4 regions of the Psychromonas sp. KJ10-5 genome follow, and region 4 is predicted to be linked to each of the others. Evidence: predicted binding sites of a transcription regulator. Region 4 holds the regulator's gene; each other region holds the start of a gene.
The links. Region 4 encodes LexA, which represses DNA repair genes until DNA is damaged. Its sites were predicted from a motif close to TACTGTATNNNNATACAGTA; they were not measured.
Positions count from the first base shown of each region.

Region 1 (5,072 bases), 1.8 Mb from region 4:
AACTTCAACACCTTGCAAAGACGCTTTAACATTAACGCCACTTAATAAATGAAACTTACTTTGTGAGTTAACAAGGTAATTAAATGCTTGGTTAATTTGCATTGTGACTTGTACATGCTCACTGTCGTTAGTTAAGGTTAAAGCATTAATCTGGCCAATGGTTAAGCCTTTGTATGTTACTGGGGCATTTTCACTTAACCCGTCAGCACTATCTGCTATTAAGGTAAGGCTTAGGTTATCTTGTGACTGAGGTTGATGTGATTGCACCATAAATTGTGTTTTTTGTGCTTCATCAAGATAATGCTCACCATGTGAAAAGCTGATGTAATCACCGGTAATCAAATTGCTTAAGTTCTTTATGTTAGCAAAAGACAGAGAGGCTTGCTCGACCCAAAACTCGGCACTTTCAGTGACTAGTTCACTGAAGGCAGGATTGATGGTCGCTTCTGCAACAAACAACTGGCTGGTGGTGTCGTAACGAATATTATCAACGCGTCCAATGCCGTGGCCTTTAAATAGAATACCCGCTCTTTTCGGTAAATTATTGGTATTATTAAGCTGTAAGGTAATACTCAGCCCTTGTTTGCTGTCTGCAATATTATCAAACAATTGATATATTTGATTCTTTTCAGCAGGCTCCGAGTCATCGGGGCTATTAAACGTAATACCACCGGCAATTAAGGTGGTTAAACTATCTAGTTTAAACTCAACTCCTGAACGCGATAAATTGGCATTCAAACCACTAATATTCCAAAATTTACTCTTTTGTTTTACTAAATTGCTGTATTTTTTCTCTATAAATGCCTGGATATTGACGCGTTTGCCTGATTTATCCAATCTGACACGTGCTATTTCACCCACTTGGATCTTCTTGAAAAATATAGGTGTGCCAATAGTGATGGAATCCGCATTCGTGCTACTTAAATTTAATAATAATGCATTATCAGGAATAGTGATTGGCTGTTCTGCTGTTGCCATAAACTCTGTGGCATCATCACCTTCTCCGGGCAATATATTGATATAACTACCTGAGAATAAGGTATCTAACCCCGTGATAGAGGTTAAAGAGGCTTTAGGTGATACTAACCATAATTTACTTTTCTCTTTTAGAAGGAAGGTCGCATGCGATTCAATTTCAGCGATCACGTTTACCCCATCAACTTCATCTAATTCGACTTTTTTGACGGTACCTACAATAACTCCTTTGTAACGAACTTTGGTTTTATCAACAATGATCCCGCCAGCATTAGTAAAATGAATACTAATTTGAACATTCCGATGGGTAATGTTTTGAATTAGGATCCAAATTGCTAATACTGCTGCGATAAACGGCAAAAACCAAATCGGTGAAATTGATCTTGAAGGAGCAATCACTGGCTGTGAAGTTGAGTCAGTGCTGGAGTTTATATTAGTTGGCATCGAGGTTAGCGTCCCATATTAAGCGAGTATCGAAACTTTGTGCTGCGAATAAGGTAGTGATCACTACCACAGTAAAAGAGGTTGCGGCAATTCCAGGGTATACAGATAAAAAGTTACCTTTATCAAATACGGCCATCATAATTGAAATAACAAACAGATCGAGAATTGACCAGCGTCCTATCCAATCGACAATAGTATAGGCAAGAAGTTGCCTTTTAGGGTTCATCTTCCATTTGAAATGAGCGGCTAAAGATATCACAGCTAAAGCAATGATTTTTAGTACGGGCACTAGCATTGAAGCGACGAATACTATAATCGCGATACCAGTCATTCCTGTAGATACTAAGGTCATGATGCCAGAAAAAATGGTGTCTGGATAAGCTTCATTGTTTTTGAGTAAATACGTTATTGGATAAATGTTAGCGGGAAAGATAAAAATAAACGCAATGCATAATAATGCCCAGGTTTTTTGGATACTGTGCTTCGTTCTCACTGAAATAGGGGTGCCACAATGCGGGCAGTGTGTTTTATTTAGGCTAATGGATGACGCTCGATCACACACTTTACATAGCTGTGTGTCTTGCTGAATCGCACTTAAGCCACTTTTTAATGGTTTATTCATTGGTTAAGAAGTCCCAATAATAAGCATTGCTGTATTCACATATCATACTCATGTTAAGAATTAACAAAGCGACTAAAAAGAATAGTCCATTATCGTAGTAGAGATCAGCATAACTATTTAGTTTGAACAGGGCGACCATGAAGCTGACGATGTAGACTTCTAACATAGACCAGTGAATGAGTAGACTGGTCATTTTAAGCACTGGACTTAATAAGCGAGGGCGCTTATTTAATACAATACAAGCGCTGCTAAAACACATACAAGCCGCAAGTAGCACAGGAGCGACTACGGCACAAAAAATAACTACAAAAGCGACAATAGGCGCAAAATCTATTAATAATAATGCCCCTTGTAATAAGTTAGTTTGTTCAGTCACTCCGAGTAAATGCACGGAAACTAAAGAGAATGAAAAAGCGGGAGGAGCAAGTAATAATGCCGTGAGTGCTAAGGCTAATATTTTCTTGGCATTAGCGGCTTTCGCTTTATACAAAGTGTGTTGACAACGAGCACATTTGGCAACATAACCCTTTGTTAAAACAGGGCGTTCTGAGACTAGGTCGCAGTGCCTACAAATAATTGTATTCATACTTACTTATCAGTAATTTGAGATACTGAATAAGATAGCAAACTAAATATAAGATGACAAAATTTGCATTCTTAAAGTACAAGTAGTACTGTATGTATACCCATGTTATTTTGCTGTGTCCATATTGACTACAGAATTAAAGTGAGTATGGGCATAAACCATCTTTAATTGTTATAACAAAGAGGCCACCGTGGCAGTCATCATTAAATACATTGTAGAAAGAAAGGGTGTTGAAAAAATGACCTTTACCAGTAAGAAAGAAGCCGATGCATACGATAAGATGCTAGATAGCGCTGATCAAATCGCATTATTTCTAAGTGATAGTCCAGTCTCATTGGATGATCAGCAACTGGAAGAGCTAGGTCTATACATAGCGAGTAATAAAGATATAGTACAAAGCCTATTCAAAGGTAATAACTTTGGTACTGAAAAGACTTCTGAAGCAGAAGGTTAATCGGTATTTGATGAGTTAAATATCAACTTCTGATTTATCAAACAAGCTTACTTGTAAAGCCCAATTTTGTTTTTATTTTTTCATAACACTTTTTGACTATGACATTTAAAGTAGCAGATAGACCCGCTTCTCTAATAGAGTAATAAATCCAATCTTGAGGCTTAGGTTTTGAAAATGCGTAATATAAAATTTGCTTTGCGAGTCTTTTTTTATATTTATGCTCTCCCAACCAATGACGATGTTTCTTAATCGCTGTTAGTCTAGACTCATAGTTTTCAATATTAAGTTTAGTTAAGCTACTTATTATTCCACTGTGGTTACCTTGTCGATAATAAAATAAAGGTTGATGTAAATAGTGAATTTTACCGACCTGATTAAGTCGTATATAGATATCCCAATCTACTCCACACTTTAGCGTTTCATCAAAGAGCAAAGGAAGTATTGCTGCTTTAGAAACAATCAGCCCTGACGTGCCACAATATAGGTTACCTAGTCGGAGCTGTTTATCTTCTACAAATTCACCGACATTCGGTTGATGTATTTTTCCTGTCTCTAAATGCTCTAGTGAAGATAAACATGCGATACACTTATATTTTTCAATCGCTTTTATTTGTAATTCAATTTTATTGTCAAACCAAATATCGTCGTCATCTAAATAAGCTATCCATTCACCTTTGGCTAATTTAGTACCTTGGTTCCTAGAATAACCATTACCCATGTTTTTAGTCGATTTATGATAATGAATTCGCTTGTCTTCAAAAGCTGAAATAACAGGTAGTAGATCAGTGGTTGAACAATCATCAACAATGATAATTTCTGTAATAGGGTAGGTTTGGCTCAATACGCTTTTAATCGCGCTTTCTAAATAGTCTGGGCGGTTGTACGCAGGAATAACGGCAGAAACAGAAACATTTATCATGTGCATGACCTTCCATAAAAAACTATTCGGACATTAAACATTATTAGTATGTATCAGTCTCAACACTACCAAAAATATAAGATAAGAGCGAAGACTTAATTTATTTACTATTTCTGCGGTTAAACTTTTGCGATAAGGCTAATTCAGGCTTTTAATATGCTTATTATTTGTCTAGAATGCCTGCTCGTTTTAAATTACTAAAATACATATGCTTTTTGGTTGGAAGCATCACTGTGAGGAAATTAGCATGCCAATTATTACTCTTCCCGATGGAAATCAACGTCAATTCGACAACACTACTTCTATAATGGAAATCGCTGCAGATATCGGCCCAGGCTTAGCAAAAGCTTGTATCGCTGGTCGCGTTAATGGTCAACTTGTTGACGCTTGTGATCCTATTGAAACCGATGCTGAAGTGGCGATCATCACCAGTAAAGATGATGAAGGTTTAGAAATATTACGTCATTCATGTGCTCATTTATTGGGGCATGCAATTAAACAATTGTACCCTGAAGCAAAAATGGCAATCGGTCCTACCATTGATAACGGTTTCTACTACGATGTTGATCTAGACGTAACCATTAATGATGAAGAGTTAGCAAAAATTGAAAAACGCATGCAACAGTTAGTGAAAACTAATTATAACGTTGTGAAAAAGAAAGTAAGCGTTGATGAAGCTATCGCTGTATTTAAAGAACGTAATGAACCATACAAATTAGAGATTCTTGAAGGTATTGATAAAGATGATCGTCCTGGTTTATACCACCACGAAGAATATATCGATATGTGTCGTGGACCACACGTTCCAATGATGAAATTTAGTCAATGGTTTAAATTGATGAAAGTGTCAGGCGCATACTGGCGTGCCGATGCAGACAACAAAATGCTACAGCGTATTTACGGAACGGCTTGGGCGGATAAAAAACAGCTAAATGCTTACTTAAAACGTCTTGAAGAAGCTGCAAAACGTGATCACCGCAAAATTGGTAAGCAGTTAGACCTTTACCATATGCAAGAAGAAGCACCGGGTATGGTGTTCTGGCATCCAAACGGTTGGACTATTTTCCGTGAG
Region 1 is NZ_CM147864.1:793,299-798,370, forward strand. It holds gene AC0L3W_RS03710 (PqiB family protein) at 1-1,419, opposite strand, end outside; gene AC0L3W_RS03715 (paraquat-inducible protein A) at 1,409-2,041, opposite strand; gene AC0L3W_RS03720 (paraquat-inducible protein A) at 2,034-2,627, opposite strand; gene AC0L3W_RS03725 (YebG family protein) at 2,818-3,081, shown strand; gene AC0L3W_RS03730 (glycosyltransferase family 2 protein) at 3,119-4,000, opposite strand; gene thrS (threonine--tRNA ligase) at 4,248-5,072, shown strand, end outside.
Region 1: AC0L3W_RS03725 (YebG family protein) is a predicted target of LexA. The motif match lies at 2,714-2,733, and genes of this name have one in related genera.

Region 2 (5,072 bases), 1.7 Mb from region 4:
TTTTGCTGCTGCAATGGTAATATGTTTAGCTAAGGCTTGATGTAAATCCTCGATATCCGTAATGCGTTTTCCCATACTACGTGTTGAAAAAATTTGTAGCTTATCGGCTCTTATCCCATCCCACAACTTGCAAGGAATCCCATTCAATTCATTGATGGTCCTTTGTAACTCTACATTAAATAAGGATCTAGGTAGTCGTTTTAGATTAGCTTCTCTGAGTTTTTGTATGGTGTTAATACCTTGTTCGAGGAGTTTCTTATTAGTTTTACGACCTATTCCCCAAACATCAATAGGAGATAATTGATTAAAGACTTGTTGTATAAAGCTAGAGTCATCAAGTACACATACACCTTGAAACCCAGGCCATTTTTTAGCAACGTGGTTCGCTACTTTTGCTAGGGTAAGGGTTTTTCCTATACCAACGCAAACAGGTAATCGTGTTTCTTTCCAAACGGCTCGGCGAATTTTTTGTGCATGAAGCGCTAAGTTTGGTATTGTTTGAACGCAGTGATTAAAATCTAAAAAAGTTTCATCAATGGAATAGATATGTTGCTCAGGAGCAAACCGTCCTATTACTTGCATCATTTTATGCGAGAGATCGGCATATAATTCATAGTTTGAGGAGCAAACAATAACGCCAGATCGTTCGCACAGAGCGCGTGCTTTAAAATAAGGTTGAAACTTTTTAACACCTAATGCAATTGCAGCTTTATTGGCTGCAACGATACAGCCATCATTATTAGATAAAACAATGATGGCTTTGTCTCGCCACTCCGGACGAAAGACTTGCTCTGCGCTGCAATAAAAGGAATTGGCATCGACTAAGGCAAACATTAAAAGGTTGTCGCTAATAACAGGCTATCACGGTGACAGCGAATAGAGCGAATGACGACCCCTTCTATGGTAAATTGATCATCTTCATTTATCGCAATAGCTTTATATCTAGGATTGGCAGATAATAATTGGCGACCGACAATATCAATGAGTTTACAGATGAACTCTCCATTGTAATTTGCCACGATCACATCATTATTTTTGGCTGTCAGGTGCCTATCTACAATCAGAATATCACCACTGTATATACCAACACCTTGCATAGAATGACCATCTGCTTTGCCAATAAAAGTTGCACTTGGATGCTCTATTAATAAAGCATCCAAGCTTAATGGGAGCTGTAAGTAATCACTTGCAGGACTTTCGAATCCGGTAATACCGGCACTTGCTGTAATGGGGATAAATTTCATAACTATCTTAATATAATTTAACTGTATAAAAACACAGTTAAATTATAGGCGACTTTAGTATAAGTACAAGTAGAAGATGAAATGGTGGGTTTAAATGGGAAATTTTTCATTACTTTAATTAAAGTATCATTCACTTATATAACTTAGTCTTTAAACTAAGCGATATAAGTGTGAAAAATATAGAATATTTAATGTAATTAAATATTAACTAAGAAAGAAAATTACTAGGTAAGTACTTTGTGTAGTAGCGAGTTTGATTCATGTTGTAGTTATAAGTTGAATGATTATTCACTAGCAAGAAAACAATATCTTGCTAGTGATTTTTTAATCAAAAACGACTATTCGATTAGTCCCAATCCCATTCATAGTAAGCATCTACGGCTTGTGATAGCCCGCTTGATGCTTCAATATAGAACTGTTTGAATAACTCATAACGAATAGCAAATATAGTAAAAGAGTCAAAAACGCCTACGCCGTAACTTACTTCCACACCAGGTGCAATAGTACCTTTCAAACCAACTGATTGTTCACTACCTTGGCCGCTGGATGCAAGAGACAGATCTTTGATCCCGACGCTTTCACCAATATTATTCATCACACCGTCTGTTTGTCCCGCGCCTAAGTCAATTAATATCGCAGCTAGTTGACTGGTACTATCATCACCCGAAGCACTTTCAATGGAGTAACCACGAGTAATATACGAGAGTGCATTCTGTTGCGACATCGATGGATCAGAGAAAATCGTTAACTGAATTTCGTCGGGAGTACCTGTTACACGCACGCCGGCTGTGACATTATCTTCGATATCTGAAGGATCTCGAATGGCTTCGATATTTAAATAGGGTGCATCCGCTAGCCCCTGAAATACAACACGACTGTTCTGTAAAACTAGCTCCTGTGAAAAAGCACGATAACTCCCTTCCGAGAAAGTTAATTCACCATTTACCGTCAACTCTTTGGTTAGTTCCTTACGAACTAGTAAATCACCTTTAATCAATGAGTCTAAACCTAGTGCTTGAATACGTAACTTATCCCCCATTGATATTTTTACATTAAGTTTCATAGGTAGATCAGCACTATCGGTTTTTTCTTCTGCATCAACAACAATCACATCACTAGAAGTACTTACTGCACCTTCAGGTAATTCTTTTACCGTTATCTTACCTTTGTCGATGTTAATGACACCGTCTACGCTGATACTTTTATCGTAAATCAGGTCAATATTAGGACTAATATACAACTCAATTTGAGAATAATCTTGGATCAACATTTGGTCAGCTTCTAGATGTACATCAGCTTTAAACTCATCTGCCCAATCTAATACTCCTGAAATATCTACGCGACCCTTTGATTGTTCTTTTTTGTCATCGTTTTGGATATTAGCAATACGTTGCGGAATGCTAATGGTGTTTTTGATGGCTGTATCTTTAATGGCTACTAAAGTATCCACGAAACTATTAGATTTTTTCTTAGGTGTCTTTTGGTTATTAGTGAAAAAGAATCCAGCGATATCAGCCTTATTTTGTTCAATTTTAATTTGTGTATTTAGGTCAGATACTTGTACTGGTGAAGACGGTGCCTTCATGGCGGTATCTGCAATTAATATCTGCCCTTCTAAAACGGGCTTATCTAATGTACCAGTTACATTAATATCTGACTCAAGATGTCCCGATAGTTGTTCAACTTGCGGAATCAATATCGAAAATGCATTAAAATTTGGTACTTGTAGATTCAATTTAGCATCGATGGAAGGTGAACTGTCATAAGGGCTCACTTGACCAGATATATTTGCATTAATTAAACCGTCAGAGATAGCTTGAACAGAAAAATCAGCATTTTTTTGATCTGCTTTAACTTCAATATGTAACTGCTCTACAGGGTAATTTATTGGTTGTTGCTGTACCTCTGTATCTTGAATATTTAGTGCTATTTTGTTGCCATCGACCGATAGATCAATATTTGGCTTCTCATTATTAACCCAAGATAAATTAACATCTGCGTCTAACGAACCTTCAAGCGTCAAAGTATCTGGTATGAATGGATTAATGCTAGCCATTAAGAACTCATTAATACTGATATCAATATCACCGTCTTCACCGGCACTTAGTTTGTTAACACAAAGTTGACCATTTTTCGACTCTGCCTTATCACTAGCTAACCAACAATGCTCTGTCACGTTCACTGTTTGTTGCTCTATTGTCACAATAAATGGAGACTCAAGTATTAATTTACCCTGCTCGCTATCGATTACTGCTTCTTTTAGTTGTGCTTGCCAATCATTAATGCGTTGCGTAAATGCCAGTGTTAAATCACTGTTCGCCATACTGCTTTCAAGGTCAACATTTATACTATGTGTGACTGCTTTGTTAGACACATTTTCAGGGCTGATAGAGACATTAACAGATTGAATTTTTTGCTCACTAGCAACAATATTATTAGCACTTACCTTTAAGTTTGCAAAAGGCAATTCGGCAATGGTTGCATCACCTTGTACAGTAAGATTTCCCACACTGTCTTTTAAATAGCTTAGATTTTTAGCGGTAAGGTTGGTATTGACTTTAATATTATCGAAACTACCTGCTAAATTAACTTGGCCTTGAATCTTACCTGCGCTATCGACCAATATTTTACTTAAATCTTGTACATCTAAGGTCAATGCTAAATCATTGACTTCAGCAACTTTACCATTTGCTGAAATTCGATTATCTCCATTAATGATGTTTAAATTGTTAACATTTATACCATTAGATGCTGACCCATTTGCAGCCCCATTAATAGTTAATGGTCGTTCTAAAAACTCTCCTGCTAAGTCGATAATAGGAAAATCAAATACCCATTGCGTAGGATCTTCAAGAGACACCTTAACAGATTGCTTAATATGACCGTTCAACGTAGCTGGGTAATCTTTACTTAACTCTTTAAAATCGAGGCCTTTGAGGTTAAGATCTCCTAACCAAGTTATTTGCTCTTTCCAATTTAACTTGCCTGCTAACAAGACTTGTCCTTGCAAAGTTTCAACCAATAGTTGAGATAATGTTAAACCACTAAGACTCCCTTGGCCCTTTAGCGATAAATCACCTTCGGGTAAATCAGGTATCGCATAATCGGCAGCAATATCGATAGTGTAATTATTCAAGTTACCTTGACTGGAGATATGCCCATTATTTGTGGTAATTTGAGGTTCTCCGGTTAATGGCCAAGCTAATTTATCCCATTGCACTTCAAGTTTGTGTGGTAAATCAGGGCTATACAAATCTACTTGATTATCGATAGTAGCGTTAATTAAGTTGCTTAAATTAATCTGAGTTGATAAATCGCTCAAGTCCCCTTTTGAAGTTAAAGTGACTTGCTGCCCCTTTAATAAGGTAACGGGATCTAATTGCTGCACTTCCTTAACTTCAATGGCAGCTTGCAAGTCCATTGGATAGCGTTTGCTGATGTCAATATTACCCTTTAAATCTAAATTGGCTTCTGGTATGTCTAATGCAAACTTATGCACTGAAATCGCTGATCCAATATAATCAAATTGACTTTGCAGGCTGTTAATCTTTGCCAGATTTTGCTGGTTTTGAATCAGAGTAAATCGATTAACATCTAGTTTCTTAACTAATAAATTAACGGGTAAAACAACTTCGGGAAGGTCGCCCTCTTTTAAAATAGCAGGTATTGTGTCAGGAATAACCAGTGGTTCATTCGTGCGACTGTTAGCCTTCGTCGGTTCTTCTTCGCTATCAGCTAAAGTAACCGTTAAACCGTCAATAATGGTATCAATAGTTACATCGCTATTTTCACCGTCAACGGCTAAGAGTAATTTAGATAATTCTATCT
Region 2 is NZ_CM147864.1:1,181,731-1,186,802, reverse strand. It holds gene AC0L3W_RS05380 (Y-family DNA polymerase) at 1-834, opposite strand, end outside; gene AC0L3W_RS05375 (LexA family protein) at 834-1,244, opposite strand; gene AC0L3W_RS05370 (translocation/assembly module TamB domain-containing protein) at 1,591-5,072, opposite strand, start outside.
Region 2: AC0L3W_RS05375 (LexA family protein) is a predicted target of LexA. The motif match lies at 1,264-1,283, and genes of this name have one in related genera.

Region 3 (5,072 bases), 1.8 Mb from region 4:
GGTGCATTAACCACATTTTCTTCATTTTCCATGGATAGCCTGTTGTTAATCCAGCAGGGTGAGTTATTGAAGGCGATGTTGAATGTGGTGTTAAATGTGATGGTATGTTTATTGGCAGCATACCTAGGTACTTTATTAGTTTTGAAAAGTTAGGGAATAAGATGTTAGACGCAAAGTTTCTACGTAATGATATTGAGCAAACTGCAGAGTTATTAAAAAAACGCGGTTTTGATTTAGATGTTAATTTACTCAGTGAGTTAGAAGAAAAGAGAAAGTCGTTACAAATCAGCACTGAAAACTTGCAATCTGAGCGTAACACTCGCTCTAAAGATATTGGTCAAGCGGCAAAACGTGGTGAAGATATCAAGCCATTACGTGAAGCAATGAATGAATTAAGTGATGCGTTAGAAAAAGCAAAAGAAGAGTTTGCTGTGGTTAGTGAGCAAATCAAAACGATTTCTGACCGTGTCCCTAACTTGCCACATGAATCGGCACCTATCGGTAAAGATGAAAGTGAGAATGTTGAAGTATTAACGTGGGGAACACCTAAGCAATATGACTTTGCAGTGAAGGATCATGTTGAGCTAGGTGAAGCTTTGGGCGGTTTAGACTTTAAATCAGCAGTTAAAATTTCTGGCTCTCGCTTTATTGTGATGCAAGGACAAATTGCAAAATTACATCGTTCACTAGCACAATACATGCTTAATCTGCACACTAATGATCATGGTTATACTGAAATGTATGTTCCTTATTTAGTCAATGCAGATAGCTTATACGGTACTGGCCAGTTACCAAAATTTGGTGATGATCTATTTAATACTAATCCAGCAACGGAAGAGGGTATTGGTATGTCGTTGATTCCAACGGCTGAAGTGCCATTAACAAATATGAGCCGAGATGTGATTTACGATGAATCAGATCTACCAATTAAAATGACCGCACATACTCCTTGTTTTCGAAGCGAAGCTGGATCTTATGGACGTGATACGCGCGGCCTGATCCGTCAGCATCAATTTGATAAAGTTGAAATGGTGCAACTTGTTCACCCTGACAAAAGCTTTGAAGCATTAGAAGAGTTAACAGGTCACGCAGAGCAAGTGTTGAAAAACTTAGAGTTACCTTACCGTAAAGTAGTATTGTGTACTGGTGATATGGGGTTCAGTGCGACTAAGACTTACGATTTAGAAGTCTGGTTACCTGCTCAAGATACTTACCGAGAAATTTCTTCATGTTCTAACGTGGGTGATTTCCAAGCACGTCGTTTACAAGCAAGATTTCGTCGTTCTGGTGCGAAAAAGCCTGAATTGTTACATACATTAAACGGATCTGGTTTAGCTGTAGGTCGTACATTAGTGGCTATTTTAGAAAACTATCAATGTGCAGATGGTCGTATCGAAGTCCCTGCTGTACTGCAAAGCTATATGGGCGGTTTAACACATATTGGTTAAATTAGTCTAAAGCTAAAGGTATTAATTCATGAAAAAAGGAGCGTAATGCTCCTTTTTTTTCAGTGTTTTTTTATTTATAAAGATCAGCTTTTCTCAGTTATTCGCTAATCATCATCGTTATAATCACTCAATACTAAGTTTGCTGCTGCAAATGCAGCCGATTCTCTTACTTTTTCTGGTAAATTTGTATCCTGCGCAATTTCATCCAATGTATTAACCGCACAAGAAATTGCTTTAGGCACATAAGCTGTATCGCCACTACCAATAAGGTTAATGAGATTTTTAGTTTTTTCGCTATATTTGAACATAGTAGATCCTTATTACAACACATTTAGCTAAATTTTGATTCAGTCTTCTAGTGTAATTAATTTGCTGTTTTTTACAAAACTTACACGAATAAAACAGCCTATAAAGCGAGTATAAACAAGGCAACTTAGTAGCAAATGACCTGGGTCAAGTTTAGCTACATTAAATGACTTTTTACCATTGTTTACTTGTTGTTAATACTTCATGTCGACTAAGTATGCACATAACTTTGCAATGTCTGTTAGTAATAAAGTTTTTAATTTATAACATTGTTTATTGATTACAGTAGATAAAGCAACTTGTGTTGGTTTGTTGTGCATCTGTTTCGATGATCGAACGAGCTTGTGTAGACAACTCATTAACCCAAGTTACTACAGTGCAATAATTGTTACTTTTTAATAGCGCCGATAACAGCGTTAATTGATCATTTACTTTACTTGAATCAATCATCAACACACGACTTTTATCGATGCCTGCTGCTTGAAAGAATTGTGTGTTTGGCTTCCCCGGTGGAGCTAGAAACAGTATCCAGCCTTGATCTTCACCTGCTTGTATATGCGACAACAATTTTTGATAGTTGTTTTCTTGATAATGCACATTCACTAACTCAGTATTTACTGCCGTTGCTGGCTCATAATCCTGTAATAAAAATGGGTTAACTTGTGTTGTTGTCATTAATCTAGATAGCATATGATTCACCTGTATAAATAAACACTGTATGTAACAACAGTATTCTTATTTTTTGCATTGATCAAGTAAATTTTGTCTATATTGCTCATTTTTTGTGTTTTTTGATTAAATGTTCGACTAATTTACTGTGGTGGCGAGGTGTTTAGTGATCAGAATAGTCAGTAATTGGTTTAAAAATAATAAACGGTTGGATGGTTTTAGTATTTTAGAAGAGTATTTACGTTTAAGTATGTATATTAATCACGCAAATTAGTGGGCTTATTAGATATAAAAAAACCTGCTCAGGAGCAGGTTTAGTTGGATTAAATTAATGCTTTTACTGTTTACAAGCTTTGTTCGCCACCGAAAATTTCCACTAATGAAGGGACAAGTTGTTTTATCTCTCCGGTCATCAATATAAAGTCGGCATCAAAACGTGCTGCATAATCATCTGCTTCGATGTGTTCATTTTGTTCTTGCAATACGTCAGAGAATTTTAGACGTTTTAGTGCAAACTCTTCTCCAATCACAAAGGAGATACTATCAGCCCAATTTAATGCTAGTTTAGTAACAAACTTATCTGAGTCTAAATGTTTTTTAATCTCATCCGACAGAAGATCCTGTTGCTTACAACGAATAATACCGCCGCCTTCCAAGGCTGAGCATAGTTCTGCTTCATCTTCTAGTTGGAAGTTTGCAGGAATATTGCCTTCAACTAACCAATCGGTCATTACAACATCCGTTTGGTTTTGTAATTGAACAGGAACCACTGGCAAACTACCTAAGGTTTTACGTAGTAGCGAAATAAGTTCTTCTGCTTTACGAGCACTCGAACAGTCAACATATAACATGTTGGTTTCATTATCTATCCATGCGAAAGTTTGAGAGGTACGACTAAATGCGCGAGGCAGCAGTTGCATAATAATGTCTTCTTTCAAACTATCTTTTTCTTTTTTCTTTAATGCTCGACCTTGCTCTAACTCAATAGCTTCAACACGTTCATTCAATTGATCTTTAATGACGCCGGCTGGCAACATCTTTTCTTCTTTTTTAAGGCATATCAAAATTTGTTTTTGGTGAATGTGTGTGAACATGCTGCCATTTTTCCCCATTGGAAAAACCCAGCCTAGTTTTGAAATATCTTGGCTACCACAAGGTTTAAATTTAAATTCCTCTAGGTTTCTTTCTAGTGCGCTGTCGTCTTGTTCCATAGGACGAGTAAAACGATAAACTTGAAGGTTTTTAAAAAACATGAAATGCACCTTAATATGTAAGAGGTTAAATAGCTCTCGAGTGTAAATGATTTTATAACAAGCATCAAAACTTGCTTTCATGAGGTAACAAATATTTCATTATTGATTACCTATTTTGATATATTAATTTGGTTTTTATATATTATTTATGCCTATACTAGTGCAACAAGTTCTTTTTTATTTGGTAAATGATTAAACCTTACTCTTAGCTTCTCTTCGCGCCAGTTTAGAAAGTAAGTGGTTATTAATATGTCATAGAACAATTAAATGCATTATAAACTTAAATAAAATAGTGCTATCTTAACTGCATGATTTTATTTAGTTATTATCAGAGTTGTTATTTTATCAAGATACGGATTTTTTATATGGAAATTACTAAAGCAACTATCATGTCGAGTGTGAAACGTTATCAATATTTTTATACTGTTTTATTCGCACTATCTAGTACTGCATTCATTACTCATCCCGCTTACGGGAAGTCAGAGGAATATAATGAAGCCGATGATTTACCGAGTTTAGATTTTGATAGTCTAATGGCAGCGGATATTCAAGTGACGTCTGCTATGAAGCGTTTACAAAATAAATCTGACACTGCCGCTTCTATTTATGTACTTACTAATCGAGAAATAATCCAATCAGGTGTTACTTCCGTTGCTCAAGCATTGACTTTAGTACCCGGTATGCAAGTGCGAAAATTAGATAATAACCAATGGGCTATTACCACTAGAAGTACTGCGGGAAGACATTCTAGTAAATTATTGGTGATGATTGATGGTCAAAGCATTTATAACCCTGGTTTTGCAGGTGTGTATTGGGAAGCTATTAATGTTCCTCTGTATGATATAGAACGTATAGAGGTTATACGTGGTCAGGGAGGACTACTATGGGGAAGCAATGCGACCAACGGTGTGGTTAATATCATTACTAAACATACCGCGGATACGCGCGATAATATAGTGCAATTGGCTACTGGCACAAAGCAAGATTATAAGGTCGATTTTAGAGTCGGTGGCGATTTAGTCAATTACAGTTCCTTTAGAATTTCTGGTGGTGTTGAGCAAACTGATGAGTCGAGTAAAAGCGAAAAGGACTTGTCTGCACATGATGATGGCAAAAAACAAAATCTAAATGGGCGAGTTGATTTTAATATTAATGATGATTTAAGTTTATTAGCGCAAGTTTGGTATAACAATATTGATATGGGGCAAAACTTAAGGTTAGCTGATGTTAATACGAATCTATCAAGTTATGTTTATGACCAATATACCCTCGATTATTTACAATTAATGACACGGTTAGATCACCGTATATCCCCTGTTTCAAATCAAATGCTACAGGTTTCCTTTAGCTCTCAACGCGGCGAACAAGCTTATTATAGAGATAAATTTTTAACCAC
Region 3 is NZ_CM147864.1:754,871-759,942, forward strand. It holds gene crcB (fluoride efflux transporter CrcB) at 1-153, shown strand, start outside; gene serS (serine--tRNA ligase) at 162-1,448, shown strand; gene AC0L3W_RS03560 (YaeP family protein) at 1,553-1,756, opposite strand; gene AC0L3W_RS03565 (SulA-like leucine-rich domain-containing protein) at 2,028-2,444, opposite strand; gene rdgC (recombination-associated protein RdgC) at 2,768-3,676, opposite strand; gene AC0L3W_RS03575 (TonB-dependent receptor plug domain-containing protein) at 4,042-5,072, shown strand, end outside.
Region 3: AC0L3W_RS03565 (SulA-like leucine-rich domain-containing protein) is a predicted target of LexA. The motif match lies at 2,452-2,471, and genes of this name have one in related genera.

Region 4 (5,072 bases):
CACTCGACGATTTCAGTGAATTTTTCCCAATAGTAAACATTTTCAAAAGGAATTGTGCCTAGCGGTGCACCAGTGATAATAAAGCCATCCCACTTTTGTTCTTTAATACGTTCAAAGTCACCATAGAACTTATCTAAATGTTTTTGTGGCGTATTACGGCTTGCTCGTGCATCCACACGTAATAACTCAATATCAACTTGCAAAGGAGTATTCGACAGTAAGCGCATCAACTGTGTTTCTGTTTCAATTTTTTTCGGCATTAAATTTAAAATTAATACACGTAGTGGACGGATATTTTGATGACTTGCGCGTGTCTCAGACATCGTAAAGATGTTCTCAGATTTTAAAATGCTCGATGCGGGCAAATCATCTGGAATACGAATTGGCATAATAGCTTCCTCTACAAATAAACGTTTAGATGTCTAGAAGTCTAACACTATAATAAAATTTAGACACCATTAATTCTAATTTCTACTAATCACGTAGAAAGTCTTTCTCTCTTTGGTCATAGAAAACAATAGGTTTAAATAAAAACCAATACCATGCTAAGCAAATCCAGTGAATCAACTCCCTTTATTGAGCGACTATTCTAGTATCTACTTAATGCTTTCGTTAGACTGCTCACATCAATCAATAATATGAAAGGAATGACTATGCTAGAAACTAAAACGCTTATTGCAGATTTAAACAACCCTCAACATGCTAAAGCATACCTTAGTTTGATGTCTCACTATGCTAGCGATCCTATGGGTGGTGGTAAAGATATTAGTGACTATGCTAAACAAAATTTAGTACCTAGCTTAATGAAGCGAACGGATGTGTATATTGTATTGATTTTTGATGGGGATACACCTGCTGCTTTATTAACAGCCATTGAAGGTTTTTCTACTTTTGCTTGTAAACCGTTGTTTAACATACATGATGTAGTAGTTCATTCTGACTACAGAGGCAATGGATTAACTAAGCACTTATTTGAAAGAATTGAAGAGTTAGCTAAATTTCGAGAGTGTTGTAAAATAACGCTAGAGGTATTGAGTGGCAATGAAGTCGCTTGTAAAGCCTATGAAGCATTAGGATTTTCGGATTATCAATTAGACCCAGAATTTGGCAGTGCTTTATTTTGGACAAAGACACTATAAATTTCGATCAGTAACCATTAGTGAATGTTAATGGTTACTGGCTATATAGCAGTTATTTAATCGTTTGATCTTGCTTATAGCTAGCTTGAATGTTTTTAATATCTTCAACCATTAAATCCATATTAACGTGATTAATACCTTGTTCATTACGGGATGCTTTGAAGGTTGCATGAAATTTACCATCTGGATTAATCAGTACTATAGAAGCACTGTGATCTACCAAGTAATATTCTTCTTTTTCACTCTTTTCAACAATACTATAAATCAACCCTAACTGCGTAACAAAAGGCCACAATTGCTTATGTGTACTGGTAACACCAATAAAGTTAGGATTAAAATAACTAACGTAATCAGCTAGTTGCTCTGCTTTATCACGATTAGGATCGACAGATACAAATACAACTTGAGTACGCGTATTTTGATCATTTTGTAAGTTTGGATACACACGATCTAAATCAGCTAAGGTCGAAGGGCAAACATCTGGGCAAAAGGTATAGCCCACAAAAAATAAAGTCCATTTCCCCTTTAAGGATGCATTAGTAAACGCGACTTTACCTGCTTTTTCAAAAGAGAAGTCTGGCAATGCACGGCTAGGTTGATGTATGACTAAAGCTTTATTATGAGTAATAAAAGGTAAACGACTACTGAAGTTTAATGCATTTGCTTGTAGGACACCAAACAACAAACAAAACCCCATCATGATGCACGTTAATACAATAATTAAAGGTTTCATTTATCTCTCTCTATGACTAGATTATATGGTCATTTTTAGTAAAAATGACTGTCCTAATTACATCCAATCTGCAGTTCTAATAACCCCTACAGCGATACCTTCGATATCAAATGATTGATACTCTAAGTCCACTTTAATCGGATCAAACAAGTTATTTTCTGCTTTTAAAGTCACTTGTTTTCCATCACGATAAAAACGTTTTACGGTGACATCTTCTTCAACACGAGCAACAACCACTTGGCCATTATTAATATTTTGCGTTTTATGCACCGCTAATAAATCGCCATCCATAATACCAATATCTTTCATGCTTTCGCCTTGCACGCGCAATAAAAAATCGGCGGCGGGGTGAAACAAAGTAGGGTCAACGTCGTAATGCGTTTCAACATGCTCTTGCGCCAAAATAGGCTCACCAGCTGCTACTTTACCAATTAATGGTAAACCTTCTACTGCGACTTCGTTATCTTTGTGTTCCGTCACAACTCGAATACCACGCGAAGTGCCTGATAGAATTTCTATTGCACCTTTACGTGCCAATGCTTTTAAATGCTCTTCAGCTGCATTCGCACTTTTAAAACCAAGAATCTTTGCCAGTTCCACGCGCGTTGGTGGCATACCTGTCTTCGCTATTTGATCTTTAATTACATCTAAAACTTCGCCTTGGCGTTTAGTTAGCTCTTTCATTAGGATCTCCACGCATTAATAAACTGTAAACATACACAGTGTATATTCATACATGGTTAAATACCAGTTAAGACGTTATTTTTATTCAATAACCTGTGTTAAGGCTTTATAGCTGACCACTGAAAGTCACTGTGGTTGCTCCGCTGGTATTTTTAGGCCCTATCCAATTTAATGATTTAGCCACTGAAGGTGCTAACTTATCAGTACCTTCAATCTCACCGTTTAGTTTATACACCCCGCCCTCACTTAAAGTGATATCTAGCGCGGTTGTTAACTCATCTGATTTTTGACTGACAAAGGCAGTAATGTCGCCATCATCACAACCCAATTCAACAGTTGGAGAGTCAAGATTTACTCTGCCTAACTGGCTATTCACAACAGCATTTTGCCACAAGACATTTCCTTGCAATTGCTGACAATAAGGCTGACCTTGCACAAATTCTTTGATCACGGCGGAAAATTGACCTTCAATTTTAACCGGTAGACGCATTGGAATAAACGTAAGTAATTCTCTAGAGCTTAAATCTAAAATAACATTTGTCGCTTTAATTCCTGCTGAACCATAACTGACAAAACCTTTACCAGACATCGCGTCAGATCCATTATAAAACGAGACATCGCCAGCTAGATTTAACGTGAATAAGTCCATTAAGCTAACGTCCCATTTTACGTTCTCAAAACTCAATTTGCGATTCACTTCTATTTGTTTTGCTTGCCCTTGCCAAATAGTTCCGCTGGCATTTTGGATTTTAATACCATTTAACGGTAACCAATCCACCACCACTGCCGCGGGTAATTTGACTATTAGGGTCATGAGATAAACCAAGACGACCAAGATTGCAATTTTAACTTTCATTGAATGCCTTTAATATATTAATAACTTAATGTTAAACGATTAACTTTCACCAAACCTTGCACTTTATCTTGGCTTAAATCTGCACTGTTAATTTTAACTTGGTGTTGATTTTGTAAGCTGGTTATCCAATCGATGAACTGGTTAAATTCAATTTGATTTATCCATACATCTACTGTGTCATTACGACTTTGAATACGCGTTATATTGATTTGATTACGCTTAGCACTACTATTAACAAGTTGTGACAGTGTTTGTCTTTTAGCAGCATCTTTATTTACAACACCCGCACTAATGACTTTATTCGCATTCACTTTTACCCATTCCAGGCTTTGTTGTGCGTTCTTAAGTTGCGTTTCACTGGCCGCTAAATTATTAGCTAAGGGTTGCCATACAATGAAGTAGATAAAAGCAATAAATAAAATAACCATAGAAACAAAGGTAAGTTGCTGTTCTCTTTGGCTAATGCTTTCCCACCAACCTTTAATTTGTTCCAACATTATTTAACCCTCACAGTCACGGTACCCGCAATACGATCGGCATTATTGCCTAATGTGCCCTGTTCAAAAGCGTAACGTGTTGGTACTTTTGCAGCGAATTGTTCAAAAGCTTCGAAACTGTCGGCACTGATAGTTAAACTCAGCTCTTGATTTCGACTCACGTATTTTAGATTGGAGATTTCAATACTAGGCACCGCTTTTAATGCAGGTAATAATTCATTTAAAATAATCAGTAGTCCAGTCTCTTCTTTATCTACATCCGTGCTAGCCAATAACGTTTTTAAACGTTTTTTAATACGACTATATCGAAGGCGACCTTGATCTGGAAAAGCCTCTTGATAGACATCTTCTACTTGTGATTTTACGATTGAAATCTGTTTTTCAGTCTGCTCTATTTTCACAAATAAATTAATCACTAACACTGCAAACAAGATACCAGCAGCCATTGCCACACCTTTCCATTTATGTAGTTGTAAATGGCTTTCTTTTTGTATCGCAAACTCACCTGTTAATAAGTTGAGGCTATTATGGATAGAGCCTTCAGTTAATAACTGCATTGGTAAAACAGGTGTTGCAGCTATCCACTGTCCAACAGGAATATCAGGTAAGGGACTGTAGCTTTGAATCACTTGCTGAGTATTTTGCTGTAACCGTAACGCTAATACATCACCCAGCATTTCATCTTCACAACTCCAAGCTTGGAAATCGCCTTCACGAATCAACCATTGCTTACCCTGTTGCAAAGCTTGCCATTGTGTTTCGTCAGCTGTTGGTAAGGCTAATGCCTCAGGAATCATACGCTGACAAAATATTTCAGCTGCTTCTAACCAATCCAACCAAAGTTGTAATTTTGTTTTAAAACAGATTGCGACTTCTATTTGATCAACTTTTTTAGATAGCACAGAAAAATGCAATTTATCCACATCACTAGCCAGTTCGTCTTCCAGCATATAAGGTAAAGCTTGCTGCATTTGTCGTGTAAAGCCACCTTTAATGGTTACAGACTTTAAGGTAATGTCCACACTAGGTGCTAAACAGATAACTTTACGTGTTTGTGCTTTTTCAGTTAATAGCGTTAAGGCTTCTGCATTATCTAATTCACCAGAAGCAATAATCTCTTGTTCTTTCTCAGACCATATTAACCAATGAATTGTCTGATTTGC
Region 4 is NZ_CM147864.1:2,882,914-2,887,985, forward strand. It holds gene metA (homoserine O-acetyltransferase MetA) at 1-389, opposite strand, end outside; gene AC0L3W_RS12555 (GNAT family N-acetyltransferase) at 654-1,139, shown strand; gene AC0L3W_RS12560 (SCO family protein) at 1,192-1,872, opposite strand; gene lexA (transcriptional repressor LexA) at 1,930-2,556, opposite strand; gene AC0L3W_RS12570 (type II secretion system protein N) at 2,663-3,412, opposite strand; gene gspM (type II secretion system protein GspM) at 3,430-3,909, opposite strand; gene gspL (type II secretion system protein GspL) at 3,909-5,072, opposite strand, start outside.